DNA from 3 places in the Thermoanaerobacter uzonensis DSM 18761 genome. Region 3 is predicted to be linked to each of the others. Evidence: riboswitches for the same ligand, from Rfam matches in the RefSeq annotation. Region 3 holds a riboswitch; each other region holds the start of a gene.
The links. Region 3 has a riboswitch for thiamine pyrophosphate ahead of thiD (bifunctional hydroxymethylpyrimidine kinase/phosphomethylpyrimidine kinase). Riboswitches for the same ligand answer to the same signal wherever they lie in the genome.
Positions count from the first base shown of each region.

Region 1: another riboswitch for thiamine pyrophosphate. It lies ahead of thiT (energy-coupled thiamine transporter ThiT); the one in region 3 lies ahead of thiD (bifunctional hydroxymethylpyrimidine kinase/phosphomethylpyrimidine kinase).
Region 2: another riboswitch for thiamine pyrophosphate. It lies ahead of thiC (phosphomethylpyrimidine synthase ThiC); the one in region 3 lies ahead of thiD (bifunctional hydroxymethylpyrimidine kinase/phosphomethylpyrimidine kinase).

Region 1 covers NZ_FQUR01000011.1:89,030-94,780, reverse strand. Annotated here, with positions in the region: gene BUB32_RS07245 (phosphatase PAP2 family protein) at 1-391, opposite strand, end outside; gene thiT (energy-coupled thiamine transporter ThiT) at 802-1,440, opposite strand; TPP riboswitch at 1,503-1,605, opposite strand; gene BUB32_RS07235 (ABC transporter ATP-binding protein) at 1,728-3,611, opposite strand; gene BUB32_RS07230 (ABC transporter ATP-binding protein) at 3,608-5,751, opposite strand, start outside.
Region 2 covers NZ_FQUR01000009.1:148,740-154,490, forward strand. Annotated here, with positions in the region: gene BUB32_RS05325 (homoserine dehydrogenase) at 1-1,205, opposite strand, end outside; SAM riboswitch class I at 1,273-1,383, opposite strand; TPP riboswitch at 1,572-1,679, shown strand; gene thiC (phosphomethylpyrimidine synthase ThiC) at 1,725-3,023, shown strand; gene rd (rubredoxin) at 3,100-3,258, shown strand; gene BUB32_RS05340 (universal stress protein) at 3,376-4,515, shown strand; gene BUB32_RS05345 (Na+/H+ antiporter NhaC family protein) at 4,546-5,751, shown strand, end outside.
Region 3 covers NZ_FQUR01000007.1:264,546-270,296, forward strand. Annotated here, with positions in the region: gene BUB32_RS03025 (NAD(P)/FAD-dependent oxidoreductase) at 1-1,255, shown strand, start outside; gene BUB32_RS03030 (GltB/FmdC/FwdC-like GXGXG domain-containing protein) at 1,255-1,983, shown strand; TPP riboswitch at 2,049-2,151, shown strand; gene thiD (bifunctional hydroxymethylpyrimidine kinase/phosphomethylpyrimidine kinase) at 2,210-3,004, shown strand; gene thiE (thiamine phosphate synthase) at 3,008-3,649, shown strand; gene thiM (hydroxyethylthiazole kinase) at 3,646-4,440, shown strand; gene cytX (putative hydroxymethylpyrimidine transporter CytX) at 4,469-5,647, shown strand.

The DNA of each region.
Region 1 (5,751 bases), on a different contig from region 3:
CTGCAAGGCTTGGAAAAAACATCGAAAAAGTCATAGCAAGTGAAAAACTGGCAGTAGCATGACCTGAAGGAAAAGAATAATCTTTTAAAAGATGTTTAAAAGTGTTCGTATTAGTTAATACCATATAAGGCCTTGGTCTTGTATATTTTCTTTTTAAGAGCTGAACAAACAAATGGCTGCTTGTAAGCGCAGTTAAAGCTTCTAAAGCCGAGGCTTTTACATCGTTTTTTCCAAAAAAAATTAAAAATAAACAAGAAAATATTGTAAAAAAAGGACCGCCTATATGAGTTATTTTGGGCATTATTTTGTCCAATATATTACATTTTATCCTTTCGTTTATATAGAAAAAAATGTTTTTGTCTTTGTCAAGAAGCACTCTTTTTATTTGCATCTGCAAAATTTCCCTCCCTACAATTCCTCACGAATGCTTTTTATTGAAATATTTAAGTACAAATTCACACACTTTATTAACAGGATTTTTGTAAACAAATTTTTCTATTCTTTTTTTCATTGCCTTAAGTTTATCAAGGTCTTCAAACAACAATTCTCTTGATTTTAAATTTTATATTCTTTATATATTATCGTACTTTTCAAAAGCTTTTTCAACAGCCTTTGCTACTCTTTTATGGCATATTCCTATTTATCCACGGGCTTTCACATAACCTTTGATTAAATTATCTTATGATAACATTAAAAAAACATTATAAGGAAGTTAATTTTATGTTAAATTTTTTCTTACAAAATATTATACCATTAATTTTAGCTATCCATTGAAAAAAATAAAAAAGGGGAAATACCCCTTTAAGCAATTGCTTTCTTTTTAATTTCCTCGATAGCATTTCTAACTTGTGGAATTAATGAAACTGCAAAACATATTGCCACTTCTACACCTACTATACTTCCGTTAACTAGAAGTGAATAAACTATGGGACTCATTCCTTTTGGCGCATAGCTTGCAAAAAAGAATACTCCGGATAAAAAGTGAGAAAAAAATCGTCCAAATCCACCAACTAAAATTCCCAAACTCAGGTTTTTTCTAAAAAAGCCAGCAAGTCCTAAAGCACCAAAGGCCAACGGATAGTCGAGAAGTACTTGCACCCATTGGACTATAAATGGATCTTGAATAAGTTGTAAAAGTCCATACGCCATTCCTACAATCACACCAGGACCTGGTCCATAATAATAAGCAAAGATAAAAAGCGGCAACATGCTGGCAGGTGTAATAGAACCACCTTGAGGCCAGTGGTAAAATCTTATATAAGACAGCACGAAAGAAATAGCGATTGAAAGTGCTCCGTAGACAAGCATTTTTGTGTCAAATTTGACACTTCTTCGCATCAGATATAAGAGAAAAGCTGCCAATAAAATTGCCAATATAACCGATAACGTCACTGGCTTTATTTTGGCAAAATCAGAAAAAACACTTAAAAGGTAGGACATAAACAAAAACACCTCCATTTTTCAAGGAGGCTATGTTCGCTGAAAAAAATACCGCGAAATGCGGTATTTTTGAGCCGCATTCCCTACGGAGGCATTACCCTCATCAGGTTCCAAGGGTTTGGCATCAATGCCATCTCAGCCGTTAAAGCTCCCCCAGCGGACATAACCACCTATTTTGTTTTCACCTTTAATTTATCATTTTCTGTAATCTGTGTCAAGAATAATTATCAAATGCGGATGGTCAAGCTTTGTAGGTTGCTTATGTTTTGCACACACATCAAATGGTATTAACTTGCCATCTCTTCCTCTTTTTCAAACTGGCTGTTATAGAGGCTTGCATAAAAACCGCCTTTTTTAAGAAGTTCTTCATGGGTACCTTGCTCTACAATATCTCCATGGTTCATAACAAGTATCAAGTCAGCATCCCGTATTGTAGAAAGCCTATGAGCGATTATAAAGCTTGTGCGCCCTTTCATGAGATAATCCATCGCTTTTTGTATTTGTATTTCTGTAAGGGTATCTACAGAGCTTGTAGCCTCATCGAGTATGAGAATTTTTGGATCTTTCAAAATAGCTCTTGCTATAGTTAGTAACTGTTTTTGCCCTTGAGAAATATTTGTGGTCTCTTCATTTAATACCATGTTATAGCCCCCTGGCAATGTCCTTACAAAACTGTCAACATGAGCTGCCTTAGCAGCTTTTATAACTTCCTCATCAGTAGCATCAAGACGACCATATCTGATATTGTCCATAATAGTACCATTGTAAAGCCATGTATCCTGAAGCACCATGCCAAAAAGTGAACGCAAATCCTCCCTCGTAAAATCTCTTATATCATGGCCGTCAATCAAAATAGCTCCTTCATTCACATCGTAAAAGCGCATTAAAAGTTTCACTATAGTGGTTTTTCCAGCACCAGTAGGACCAACAATTGCAACTTTTTGTCCTGCCTTAATAGAAGCTGAAAAGTTATTTATCACCATTTTATCAGGTCTATATCCAAAACGAACATTTCTAAATTCAACATTGCCTTTTATATCTTCAACTTTTACAGGCTGTGGATTATCTGAAACTTCCTCTTCTTCCTCCAAAAACTCAAATACTCTTTCTGCACAGGCAGCAGTTTGTTGCAGTATATTGGAAATATTTGCAATCTGGGCAATAGGCTGTGTAAAAGATCGGATGTACTGTATAAATGCCTGAATATCCCCTACTTCTATTGCATTTTTTATGACCAACCAACTGCCCAAAACTGTAACCGCCACATAACCCAAGTTTCCTATTACATTCATAAGTGGCATCATAATGCCTGTTAAAAACTGTGACTTCCAAGCTGTTCCGTACAAAGTGTTATTTAATACGTCAAACTTTTCAATGCTCTTTTTCTCTCCATTAAAAGCCTTTACTATATTATGGCCTCCATACATTTCCTCTACATGACCATTTACATGCCCTAAATAATCCTGCTGCTCTCTAAAATACCTTTGTGAATGTTTGACAATAAAGGCAATTACCAAAGAAGATAAAGGAATTATCAAAAGCGCTACTAAAGTCATAAGCCAGTTTATGGTAAACATCATAATCAAAACGCCAACTACTGTCGTCACAGAAGTAATTATCTGAGTCAAGCTTTGATTGAGAGTCTGAGTAATTGTATCCACGTCATTTGTAATACGAGACAATATTTCCCCTTGATTTGTACTTTCAAAATATTTCAAAGGCAGGCGGTTAATTTTTTCAGAAATTTCTTTTCTAAACCTATAGGTAACTTTCATCGCAACCCCAGACATTATCCATCCTTGCAAGTATCCAAATAAAGCACTTAAACCATATAAGCCTATGAGAATTAGAATTATCTTTCCTACATATTCAAAGTCTATGCCACTGCCTTGCCCTGTTATTTTATTCATTACACCTTCAAATATTTTGGTTATGGCTTTACTGAGTATTTTAGGACCCGCAATGGAGAAGGAAGCACTGAGCGCTGCTAATATAAATACACTTATTATAGAAAATTTATAAGCTGATAAATATTTTATCAACTTTTTCATTGTGCCTTTAAAATCTCGCGCTTTTTCTCCACCGCGAACCATGCCATGGGGACCGCCTCCCATTCCTGGCCGGCGAAGTCTGGGAATCTGTTTGGGGTCTATTCTTCTATTTTCACTCATGCCAATTCCTCCTCCGACAGCTGTGATAAAGCTATTTCTCTGTAAGTTTGACAGTTTGCAAGTAGATCTTTGTGTTTTCCTATGCCTACAATTTTACCTTCTTCAAGCACTATTATTTGGTCTACATTTAAAAGTGTTGACACCCTTTGTGACACCATTATAACAGTGCTTGATTTTAACCTTTCTCTTAAGGCTTTCCTTAAAATTGACTCTGTTTTAAAGTCAAGAGCTGAAAAACTTTCATCAAAAATGTATATTTCAGGTTTTTTAACAAGAGCACGGGCAATAGAAAGCCTCTGTTTTTGTCCTCCTGATACATTGGTTCCTCCTTGTGCAATCTCAGAATCAAATTTCTTGGTCTTTTCATTTATAAATTCTATTGCCTGTGCAATTTCTGCCGCTTCTTTTACTTCTTCGTCTGTAGCCTGATCATTCCCATATTTTAAATTTGATTTAATTGTACCGCTGAAAAGCCAACTTTTTTGAGGTACATATCCTATTCTTCTACGTAAATCTTCCTGCCTTACTTCTCTTACATCTACACCATCAACCAAAACCTGTCCTTCTGTCACATCGTAAAATCTCAAGATCAAATTCACTAAGGTACTCTTTCCAGAACCTGTTCTTCCTATTATGCCTACTGTCTGACCTGGCAAAACCTTGAAGTTTATATCCTTTAAAGCGTATTCTTCAGCACCTGGATATTTAAAAGATACATTCCTAAATTCTACAGTTCCAGCCATATTTTCATTAAATTGTTTTGGATTTTCTGGGTCTTTTATAGAAGGCTCTGTAGCCAAAACCTCAGCAATACGCTCTGCCGATACTGATGCTCTTGGTATCATTATAAACAGCATTGAGAACATCAAAAATGCAAAGATAATCTGTATAGCGTATTGCATAAATGCCATCATGTCTCCAACTTGCATGCTGGAATTTTGGATTTGGTGAGCTCCTACCCATACTATCAAAAGAGTAATACCATTCATTACAAGCATCATAGATGGAAACATAACTGCCATTGCTCGATTTACAAAAAGTCCTACTTTTGTAATATCTTGATTGGCTTTGTCAAAGCGTTCTTCTTCAAATTTTTGATTATTAAAAGCTCTTACCACCATTATTCCTGACAAATTTTCACGAGTAACTAAGTTCAATCTATCAATCAATTTTTGCATTAGCATAAACTTGGGCATCGCAATAGAGTACAATATTGATATTATGCCTAAAAGTACTATTACTGCTAAAGCTATAATCCAAGACATTGAAACACTTTTACTAAGTGCTCTAAATACTCCACCTATACCCATTATAGGAGCATAGAAAACCATTCTTATCATAATTACAAGAAGCATCTGTATTTGTGTAATATCGTTTGTAGTTCTTGTTATCAAAGAAGCCGTAGAAAATTTGTCAAATTCAGCATTAGAGAAGTTCTCTACTTGTGTAAATAAATCTTTTCTCAAATCTCTCGCTACTCCGGCTGCTATTCTTGAGCCAAAAAATGCTACCATAATAGTGCTTAAGGCACTAAGTCCTGTTATCAATAGCATTATAAGGCCAGTATGAAGAATGTACCTAGTTTGAATCCTGTCAGTATTAATTCCAATTGCCTTATACTCATTTTTTACAGCCATTGTAGCAGCCTGTATAATCATGTTATCTCCTAAAGAAGCAAATTTTTTATTCATTTCATCTCTTATTTGAATAAGCTGCTCTTCTGGCAGTTGAGACATCATAGCAAAGAGGTCTACATTTGCCGGTATTTTCTTCCCATTAAATTCTATACTTCCGTTTTTTGCACTGGCTTTAGCTTTTTCTACACCTGTAACAGCTAAAAAGGCTTTTCCCAGAGGTAAATTTATTTTGTCAATTTCCGATTTATCTACGCTTTTAAGGACATATACAGGCTCTTTTGAAAGAATAGGATATTTCTTTACATATTTATCATAATCAGTACTGGATTTGTCTACTAATGTATAACCCTTTAAAATCTCTTCCCTTTCTTCAGGTGTAACAAATAGTAAAAGTTTATCCATTTCCCTTTTTCTTATAGCCTCAGGCACTGCATTTACTATGCCACCTTGTTGTATTCCATTATTAACTATTTTTGACATATAGTCAGGCAATGACAAATCAC
Region 2 (5,751 bases), on a different contig from region 3:
ATCTCGGTTATTTTTTCTAATTTTTCTGTAAATGTCTCAACACTTTTCTTCATTTTAACAATAGCTGTAAATGTGCCGTTTTCATAGGAAGATTCCACAATTGATACTTTTTGTTCTTTTAAAAACTTTAAAACTTTTTTCAAACTTAAAATATTTTCTTTATGAGTTTCAAGCCTTATATAAAAAGTATCTGTAAAACTTCCCTGACGAATTGGAAGAAAGTCTATCCTCTTATTATCTTTGATATCATAGTTTAACAATATATCAATTAAATCTGCCACTACAGCATCCCCTGTAGGAAGTTCTCCAGCACCTTTTCCTACAAAAACATATTCACCAAAACTATCCCCTCTAAGTATGATAGCATTATTTACGTCGTTTATCCTTGACAAAATATTATTTTCTTCGACTAAAACTGGTTCCACTCCTGCAAAGATGCCATCTTTGACTTTTTTGCCCCAGGCAAATAATTTTATTTTATATCCCCACTTATTGATGTAATTTAAATCTTGAGTCGTGATTTCGTCTATTCCTTTTCTGGTTATAGAATTTACTGGCACGTTTATATTGAACACTTTCCTCATTAATATAGCAAGTTTATAAAGGGCATCAAAGCCTTTTACGTCATAATCGGGATTTGCTTCTGCATATCCTAATTGCTGGGCTTCTTTAAGTGCTTCTTTATAACTTCTGCCTTCAGTAGTCATTTTAGTGAGAATATAATTAGTAGTGCCATTTATTATACCGCCTACAAAATCTATTTCATCTGTAATTTTTAATCTATCAATTTGATGCAGTATAGGTATAGCCCCACCTACACTTGCCTCACATTTTAGAAATACTCTATTCTTTTCTGCTATTTCATTTAATTCTTCTCCATGCTTAGCTATCAATTCTTTATTTGCAGTGATTACATGCTTCCCTGAAGCCAAAGCCTCCTTCACATATTCGTAAGCTGGAGAAATGCCTCCTATTGCTTCAATGATTATTTTTATCTCTTTATCTTTCAAAATTTCTTCAGCATTTTGGGTAAGTAGTCCCTCTACTTTCACTTTCCTTGGCTTATTGAGATTTTTCACCAGTATCTTCTTTATCTCAGGATAAACCCCTGTGCTCTCCCTTATATGACCTCCTCTTGAAGTTATCAATTTATATACTCCTGTTCCTACTGTACCAAGTCCTAATAATCCGATTTTTATTTTCATGTCACACCTCCAAATAAATTTTTAGGCCCTCTTCTCAATGAGAAGAGGGCCTAATAATCCGCCACTCCTCTCATCTCTCAGGTTAGACACCCTAACCTGCAGGATTTGGCACCAGACGCATATAAATGCCGGTTGCCGGGTTTCATCGGGCCAGTCCCTCCACCACTCTTGATAAGAGGTTTGTGTGTAATATTTATATTCAATTTTACATGTTGTAATCTATGTTATCACTTTGAAACTGTAAAGTCAAGAACTTTTTTTGTACTCTTTCTTAAATTTTTTCTAAATTTTAATATACGCCGATTTTTTTTAGTGGTATAATAATATTCTAGAATATTTATACCCTATCGATTATAAAAATTTAATATTTGCCACATGGGGTGCCGGCATAAGCGGCTGAGAAAAAGGTGTTGCCTTTTAACCCATTGAACCTGTTAGGTTAGTACCTGCGTAGGGATGTGGTCATCCACCATGGCTATAATCCCCATGGTTTATTTATTTTTTAAGGAGGTTTTTATTATGACACAATTGGAATACGCCCTTTCAGGCATTGTCACAAAAGAGATGAAAACAGTCGCAGAGTATGAAGGAGTAGACGAAGAATTTATTTTAGAAGGAGTTAAAAAAGGAGAAATAGTAATACCATCAAACATTAACCACAAAAACCTCATTCCCAAAGGGATAGGAAGGGGTTTATCGACAAAAATAAATGCCAATATAGGAACCTCTGATGCATACACTGAAATTGACAAAGAAATTGAAAAATTAAATGTTGCTGTAAAAGCTGGAGCAGATGCGGTAATGGATTTAAGCACAGGAGGTGACATTAACCAATCTCGTAGAAAAATACTTGAAAATTCCCCTGTCCCTGTAGGAACTGTCCCCATGTATCAAGCAGCTGTAGAATCTATATCCAAATACGGTAGCATTGTAGCTATGCCTGAAGAATTCATTTTTGAAGTTATAGAAGAACAAGCAAAAGACGGGGTTGATTTTATTACAGTCCACTGTGGTCTAACATTTGAATCATTGAAAAAGCTTAAAGACAACGGCCGAGTGATGGATATAGTAAGCCGCGGTGGCTCCTTTACAATTGCTTGGATGCTCCATAACAACAAAGAAAATCCTTTGTATAAACATTTTGATAGACTCCTTGATATTGCTAAAAAATATGACATAACTCTAAGCTTAGGAGATGGACTGCGTCCAGGTTGTCTTGAAGATGCTACAGACGCAGCACAAATTCAAGAACTTATAATCCTTGGCGAATTGGTAAAGAAATCTCGAGAGGCAGGAGTTCAAGTTATGGTAGAAGGACCTGGGCATGTGCCAATTGACCAAATTGAAGCAAATGTAAAACTTCAAAAACAACTTTGTCACAACGCTCCTTTTTATGTGCTTGGTCCTATTGTGACTGATATAGCTCCTGGTTATGACCACATAACTTCTGCAATCGGAGGAGCAATTGCAGCAGCTTCTGGTGCTGATTTCCTTTGCTATGTTACACCCGCTGAACATCTCGGACTTCCAGACAAAGAAGATGTCAAAGAAGGCGTTATTGCAGCAAAAATAGCTGCCCATGCCGCAGATATCGCAAAAGGCGTAAAAGGTGCTAAAGAAAAAGATTTAACTATGGCTAAAGCCAGAAAAGCCTTAAACTGGAATGAGCAAATAAAGCTTTCTATAGACCCTGATAAAGCTTTTAAATATCGCGTCAATAAAAACATATCTACAGCCAAAACTTGCAGTATGTGCGGAAAATTCTGCGCTATGAAAATTGTCAGTGAGTACCTTGGAACTTCAGCTACGACCTGTTAATATCCTTTTGCCTTCCCCTTGATTTTCTTTACTAATTTCTGCTATAATAAAGGAAAATATCAAGGGGGTATTTTTTATGGAAAAGTGGCAATGCACAGTATGTGGGTACATCTATGATCCAGAAGAAGGAGACCCATCACAAGGAATTGAACCAGGAACTCCTTTTGAAGAATTGCCTGACGATTGGGTTTGTCCTGACTGCGGGGTAGGAAAAGATATGTTTGAAAAAATATGAGAGAGCGATTGCTCTCTTTTTTTATTGATTTTTAATAAGATTCATATTATTATAGTTGTATGAAATCACTATACTCAAACAAAGATATAATTAAACTGTGGAGGGCGTGTAAATTTAATGAGTGAAGGTTTTAGGAGGTTAACTCCTGAAGAAGCTTTAGAAATTATAAAAAAACAACAGCGAGGAAAATTAAAAATATTCTTAGGATATGCTCCTGGTGTTGGAAAAACTTATGCAATGCTCAATGAAGGCAACAGGCGTCTTAAAAGAGGTCAAGATGTAGTAATAGGTTATGTGGAAACTCATGGAAGAAAAGAGACAGAAGCCCAAATAGGAAATTTAGAAATAATCCCTCGAAAAAAAATTGAATACCACGGCATGATATTAGAAGAAATGGATACCGACGCCATAATTGCTCGTAAACCAGAAGTAGTTTTGATAGATGAATTAGCGCATACAAATGCACCTGGCTCTAAACACAAAAAAAGATATGAAGATGTAGAAGAAATTTTAAGTCATGGAATAAATGTAATTACAACACTTAACATCCAACATTTAGAAAGTTTAAATGACGTTATTCAACAAATCACAGGTGTTGCTGTAAGAGAAACAATCCCTGACAGCATAGTCGATAACGCAGATGAAATTGTTGCTGTAGATTTGACTCCTGATGCTTTGCTTAATCGATTAAAAAGAGGAGATATTTATCCAGTAAGCAAGGTCAATGAGTGTCTATCTAACTTTTTTAGAAAAGGAAATTTAAATGCTTTAAGAGAGTTAATGCTAAGACTTACCGCCGAAGAAGTAGATATAGAATTAGAAGAATATATGAAAGAGCATGGAATAACTGATACATGGGAAACAAATGAAAAAATAATGGTGTGCATAACACCAAACCCACTATCTAAAAAGCTTATAAGAAGGGGTGCAAGGAGAGCAAGAAGATTCAAATGTGATTGGGTAGTAGTATATGTAAACTGTACACATTTTCTTGCACCTAAACTTACTGAAAAAGATAAAGAAGTTTTAGAAAGCCATTTTATGTTAGCAAAACAATTAGGGGCAGAAGTCTACACATTGACAGGAAAAAGCGTGTCTGATGAACTTTTAAAATTTGCAAAGCAAATGCACATTACACAAATAATAATAGGGCATTCTCAAAGGTCAAGACTACAAACCTTTTTTAGAGGTTCTACTGTTATAAAGTTAATTAAAAAAGCAAAAAATATAGAAATTCACGTAATACCTTATAAATAACTTCTTCATTACTAAAAGGAGCAGTGAAAAATGGAAAACAAATTTAGAATCTCACTCATAACTTTTTTGTTAATTTTAGCCATAACTATGACAATGGTATTAGTGTTTAACCAACCTCCCTATATACCGCTTTTTATAAGCTATATAATAACCTTTGCTATTGTTTTGATAAACGGTTTTTCGCCTCAAGAACTTATCAATATGTCAATTAAAGGAATTAAAAAAGGTATAAATGTGATGATTATACTCCTTTTGATAGGAGCCCTCGTTGCCTTGTGGAAACAAAATGGAACCCTTCCTGCTCTTATTTACTACGCCTCCCACTTTTTAAAACCACAAGCTTTTTTGTTGGTGTCTTTTATCACAACCTCTATTATCTCAATGATTTTAGGTACAGCCGTAGGAACCGCTAGTACTATTGGAATAGTAATAATGGGACTAGCCCATGGCTTTGGCTATTCTCTTCCAATAGTTGCTGGTGCAGTAATATCCGGTTCTTTTATAGGAGATAGGACTTCTCCCCTTGCAGGAAATGTTATTCTTCTGTCAGATATGGCAGAAATTGGACAATACAATGTACTTAAATCTCTTTTTAAAACTGCGATTCCTACTTTTGTATTAACTGGTTTATTATACTATCTTTTAAGTCTTCACATTAATATTTCTTCGCCTTACACTTTTGACAATCTTGCAGCTATAATTTTGAAAAATTATAAAATAAACTTTTTCTTGTTTTTAGCTCCTATAATGATTATAACTTTGGCTTTTTTCAGGATTTCTACAAAGATAAATCTTTCAATTGCTGTCCTTCTCTCCTACTTTGTCTCTTTACTAAATGGTTATAACCCTACAGATTCTTTAAAAGTCATTATGTTGGGAAATATCTCTAATATTCCAGAATTTAAATCTATCTTTTCAGGAGGAGGTATGATTTCCATCTTCCCAATGATAGGAGTAGTAACCTTTGCTACCGCTCTTTCTGGAATATTAGAAGGAACAGGAATTATAAAAGCAGTTTTTAGAAAAGCCCAAAAAATTAAAAACCCTAAAATTGCCTATTTGGTCACAATGTTATTAAGCACTTTAATGGCAGTAATAACTTGTAATCAAGCTCTTTCTGTAATTTTACCTTCCCGCATAATGCTGGAGGTCTTTAAAAGTCTTAACGTAAAAAATGATATGATGGTAAGAGCAATAGCAGATTCAGGCATGATACTTGCCGGAATAATACCTTGG
Region 3 (5,751 bases):
AATAATTGGTAATTCTGTTGCAATGGTAGGTGCAGTAGAGGCAATAAGAAAATATGATACGAGTTCTGAAATAATTGTTATTTCAGATGAAACATATAACGTGTATTCAAGGCCCCTTATATCTTATTATCTTGGGAATTTAGTTTCTGAAGACAAAATGATATATAGAGAGAAAGATTTTTACCGCAAAAATAAAGTAGAAACTGTATTTGGTATTAAGGCTATTTCTATTGATGAAAGAAAAAAAGAAGTGCATCTTGAAAACGGAGACAGCATAAGTTTTGACAAACTTCTCATTGCAACGGGCGGGAAACCTATAATACCTCCAGTAGAAGGATTGAATAAAAAAAATGTTCATACTTTTATTAAAATGGACGATGCTAAAAAATTAAAGGAAGCTGCCAAGCCGGGTTCAAAAGCTGTAATTGTAGGGGGTGGTCTCATCGGATTCAAAGCAGCAGAAGGTCTTCACCATTTAGGGGTAGATGTAACAATAGTTGAACTTGCCGATAGAATTTTAAGTACAATTCTTGATGCAGAAGGAGCATCTTTGGTATCTCAAAGTCTTCAGAATGACGGCATAAAAATAATTACGGGAACAACGGTGGATAAAATCATAGGAGATGAATATGTTAAAGGGGTTTTGCTCAAAAATGGGCAGGAATTAGAAGCCGATAATCTTATTATCGCGATAGGTGTTGTGCCAAACGTTGATGTTGTAAAAAACACATCAATTTCTATAAACCGTGGTATTTTAGTAGATAACACTATGAAAACAAGCGTTGAAGATGTATATGCAGCAGGAGATGTAGCCGAAGGTTATGATATGCTTGTTGAGTCAAATAGGGTTGTGCCAATATGGCCAAATGGATACATGCAAGGGGAAATTGCAGGGCTTAACATGATTGGTATAAATAAAAGTTTTAAAGGAATTTTCCCTATGAACTCAATAGGTTATAAAAATACAAATATGATAACAGCTGGTATAACAAATCCACAGCAGCAGGAATTTGAGATTATCTCTAAAATTGATCATAACAGAAAGTATTATAAAAAATTTGTGGTAAAAGAAAATAGGTTAGTAGGATTTATATTAATTAATGATATTGATAGGGCTGGATTATTTACTGGGTTTATAAAAAACGAAACGGATATAACTCCATTTAAGAAGTATCTTTTAAATGATGATTTTGGATTCATATATTTGCCAAAAGAATTAAGAAAGGCAAAAATGCTTGACCTGGAGGTGGTATGATGAAAACCATAAATGCGTCAGGAATCTATTATAGAGACCTTAATGAAATAATTAAAGAGTTAGTTCGTGCTGGTGAAGATATAATTAATTTGAAAAATGTTAATGGTCAACGATATATAGGAGATAATCTATCTGGGACTACCAAAATAAATATCGAAGGTACACCTGGGAATGACATGGCAGCTTTTATGGATGGACTTACAATAGAAGTTTTTGGTAATGGACAGGATGCAATAGGAAATACAATGAACGATGGGAATATTATTATACATGGACATGCAGGTGATGTCGTTGGTTACGGGATGAGGGGTGGATCTATCTATATAAAAGATAATGTTGGTTATAGAGTTGGCATACACATGAAAGAATACAAAGATAAAGTTCCTGTAATAGTTATTGGAGGAAGTGCGGGAGACTTCTTTGGTGAATATATGGCAGGTGGATGCATGATTGTACTGAACTTAAAAAATGATGAAAATATAGTTGGAGAATATTGTGGTACAGGGATGCACGGAGGAGTTATATATTTGAGAGGAGATGTAGAAGACTATAAACTTGGGAAAGAGGTTATTAAGGAAAAGATAGATGACAAAGATTACGCGTTTATCCAAAAGTATGTTGAAAATTTTTGTCAATATTTTGATTATGATTTTCAAAAGATTATGAATCATTCTTTTGTCAAGTTGCATCCGATAGGCAAAAGGCCCTATGGAAATATGTATGCATAAAATTATTTTAATTCTTTTGGATTTGTGGTATAATTAGTTTAGACAATTTAGACAAAACTTAATATGACAAGTGCTAGGGGAGCCATAAATGGCTGAGAGGGGATTTGTTCCCGACCCTTTGAACCTGAACAGGGTAATGCCTGCGCAGGGAAGCACGTTTTACGAAGTTTGTAAAAAGTGCTCACCTGAACAGGTGAGCATAATTTATTATTTTGGAGGTGGTCATATGAAGTTAGTCCTTACTATTGCCGGTTCTGACTCTGGGGGAGGAGCAGGTATACAGGCAGATTTAAAGACTTTTTCAGCACATGGAGTATACGGCATGAGTGTCATTACTTCAATAACAGCGCAAAATACCATGGGGGTTTTAGGGATTGAGGATGTAAGTCCTGATATGGTGTATTTGCAGATGAAGGCAATTTTTGAGGATTTGTATCCCGATGCAGTGAAGATAGGCATGGTATCTAATGAAGACATTATTAAGATGATTGCAAAAGGATTAAAAGATTACAATGTAAAAAATGTTGTGCTGGACCCTGTCATGATTTCAAAGAGTGGAAGCTATTTATTGAAGCCGGAAGCAGTGGAGGCTTTGAAAAAGGAATTGATTTCTTTAAGCCTTGTAGTTACGCCAAATCTTATGGAGGCAGGAGAATTAATTGGAAAAGAAATTAAAAATATATCGGATATGAAGGAAGCGGCTAAGAAAATTCTAGATTTTGGGGCAAAAGCAGTAATTGTAAAAGGTGGACATCTTACAGGAGATGCTTTAGATGTGTTTTACGATGGAAAAGAGTTTTATGAAATTACATCAGAGAGGATTGATACTAAAAACACTCATGGTACAGGCTGTACATTTTCTTCAGCTATAGCTGCCAATATCGCTTTAGGCTATGATTTAGTTGAATCAATAAAAAGAGCGAAAGCATACATTACAGGGGCTATAAAACATTCATTGGCCATAGGGCATGGAGTAGGTCCCACCAACCATTTTTGGAATATAAAAATAAGGGAGGTGTGAGATATGGACTTAACCCTTTATGCTATAACGGATAGGTCTTACATAAAGGATATGGATATTGCTGACGCAGTAGAATTAGCAATAAAAGGCGGTGCAACAGTAATTCAACTGAGGGAAAAAGACATATCAAGTAGGGAATTTTATGAAATTGCTCTTAAAGTTAAAGAAGTGACAAAAAGAAATAAAATTCCTCTCATTATTAACGACAGAGTGGATATAGCTTTGGCGGTGGATGCAGATGGAGTTCACGTTGGACAGGAGGATTTGCCAGCAGATGTTGTAAGGAGAATGATAGGTCCTCATAAAATAGTAGGGGTATCAGCGAGGACAGTGGAAGAAGCTTTAAAAGCACAAAGGGATGGAGCGGATTATTTAGGGGTAGGTGCGGTGTTTAAGACTCCAACAAAGCCGGAAGCGGAAGCCATTGGAATAGAAGGGCTGAAAAAGATAAAAGAGACAGTCATTATTCCCGTAGTTGCAATAGGAGGTATAACGAAGGATAATGCTTATGAAGTCATGTTAAAGTCGGGAGTAGACGGGATATCTTCAGTTTCAGCTGTATTTTATGGGGATATAGAAAACAATACAAGAAAACTTTTGGAGGTTATAGCAAAAGCGATAAACGATAGGAGGAATTTGAAATGAAAAAAGAATTGTTGAAAATTTTAAGAGAGAAAAAGCCTTTAGTTCACCATATTACAAATATAGTTACTGTCAATGATTGTGCGAATATAACACTGGCTATAGGAGCACTGCCAGTCATGGCACATGCCTTGGAAGAAGTAGAAGAAATGGTAAGTGCAGCAGATGTTTTAGTTTTAAATATAGGTACTCTTACAAATGAACAAGTAGAAGCGATGATAAAGGCAGGGAAGGCTGCAAATAGACTTAAAGTACCAGTTATATTAGACCCTGTTGGAGCGGGAGCTACGAAGCTTAGGACACAAAGCTCAAAAAAGATATTAGAAGAGGTAAAAATTTCTGTGATAAAAGGGAATAGTGCTGAGATTTCAATACTTGCAGGTAAAGGTGGGAAGATACGCGGTGTAGAGTCTCAAGGCGGAGCAGATGATATTTCTGAAGCTGCAAAAGATTTAGCAAACGCGTACAATGTTGTAGTAGCAGTGTCAGGTGTTACTGACATAATTACTGATGGAAAAAGAATTGCGTATGTAAAAAATGGACATCCTATGATGGGTACTATCACCGGCACAGGCTGTATGCTTACCTCTGTAGTAGCAAGCTTCTGCGGAGTATGTGAAGATTATTTTGAAGCTACAGTAGAAGCTTTTGTAGCTTTTGGAATAGCAGGGGAAAGAGCTGCTCAAAGCAGTAATGTCAAAGGGCCCGGCAGTTTTAAAGTGACATTTTTTGATGAGATATATAATCTTACGCCGGAGATAATAGAAAAAGATAAAAAAATAACTATCTCATAAATTTACTTTAAGAAAGCAGGTGTGAATTATGAAAATTAAAAATTTTACCCTTTTTCTAATATGGGCAGGTGCAGCAATTTCAATTGCTGAAATTTATACAGGTTCCCTATTTGCACCTCTGGGTTTAACTAAAGGTTTGTTGGCTATTTTAATAGGTCATATTATTGGTACCTTATTTTTTTCACTGGGGGGTCTTATGTCATATATCCTTAACTTGCCAGCAATAAAATCAACAAAAGTTGTTTTAGGCAATAAGGGTACAGTTTTTTTAGGGGCATTAAACATTTTGCAATTGATTGGATGGACAGCAGTCATGATTATACAATCAGCAAAAGCTTTTAATGGTGCCATTGGTATGTCTGTTGGTGTAGGAATACTTTTTGTAGGCATATCTGTTTTATTATGGTCACTATTTTTTGAAAGTGAAGCATACTGGGTAAATAACATTGCAGTAATATTGTTGTTTATATTGACTATTGGTGTTGTAGTATTTTTAAAGGGCGGGGAAATTTTAACACCAGAAGGTAGCATGAGTTTTGTAGATGCAATCGAACTTGCCGTTGCTATGCCTGTATCATGGCTGCCTTTAGTAGGAGATTATACGATCAACAGTGAAAATAGAAAATCTAGCTTTATGTATACATTTTTAGGTTATTTTATTGCAAGCTGTTTTATGTATTTTATAGGTCTTTTTGTTTCCTTAAAGACGGGAGGAAAAGATATAATTTCATATTTTGCATCAATAAAATCTGGGTTTGTACCATTGCTAATAATACTCTTATCAACAGTAACAACCACTTTTATGGATGTATACTCTGCTGCGATATCTACAATGGCAGTTATTAAAACAAGGCTCAGTAAAAAAGAGCTATTAGTAGTTTATTCGCTGATAGGTATCATAGCAGCATATTTGTTTCCAATTGATAAATATCAAAACTTTTTATATGCTATCGGTAGTGTATTTATTCCAGTATACACAGTAGTTTTTGTAGGCTTCTTTATATTAAAATATGAAGAAAGTGGGCACCTTAATATTCCTGCAGCTGTATCATCTATCATTGGAATTATTACGTATAATTACATGGTATATAATGGTACTTCATTATTGAAATGGTATCTAACTCCTACTATAACAACAATATTTTTGACTGCTTTGATTTATACTGTAACACAAACTTTTTTTAAGAGAAAAGAGAAAATTTTGTGATTGATGAAATTTTAAAACTTTTAAGCGAGTTTGACCTAGCTCACTTCACAAACGTGAATGACTGTTTTAGACATGCTTGAGGGGATAAAATCCTTGTTTATCAA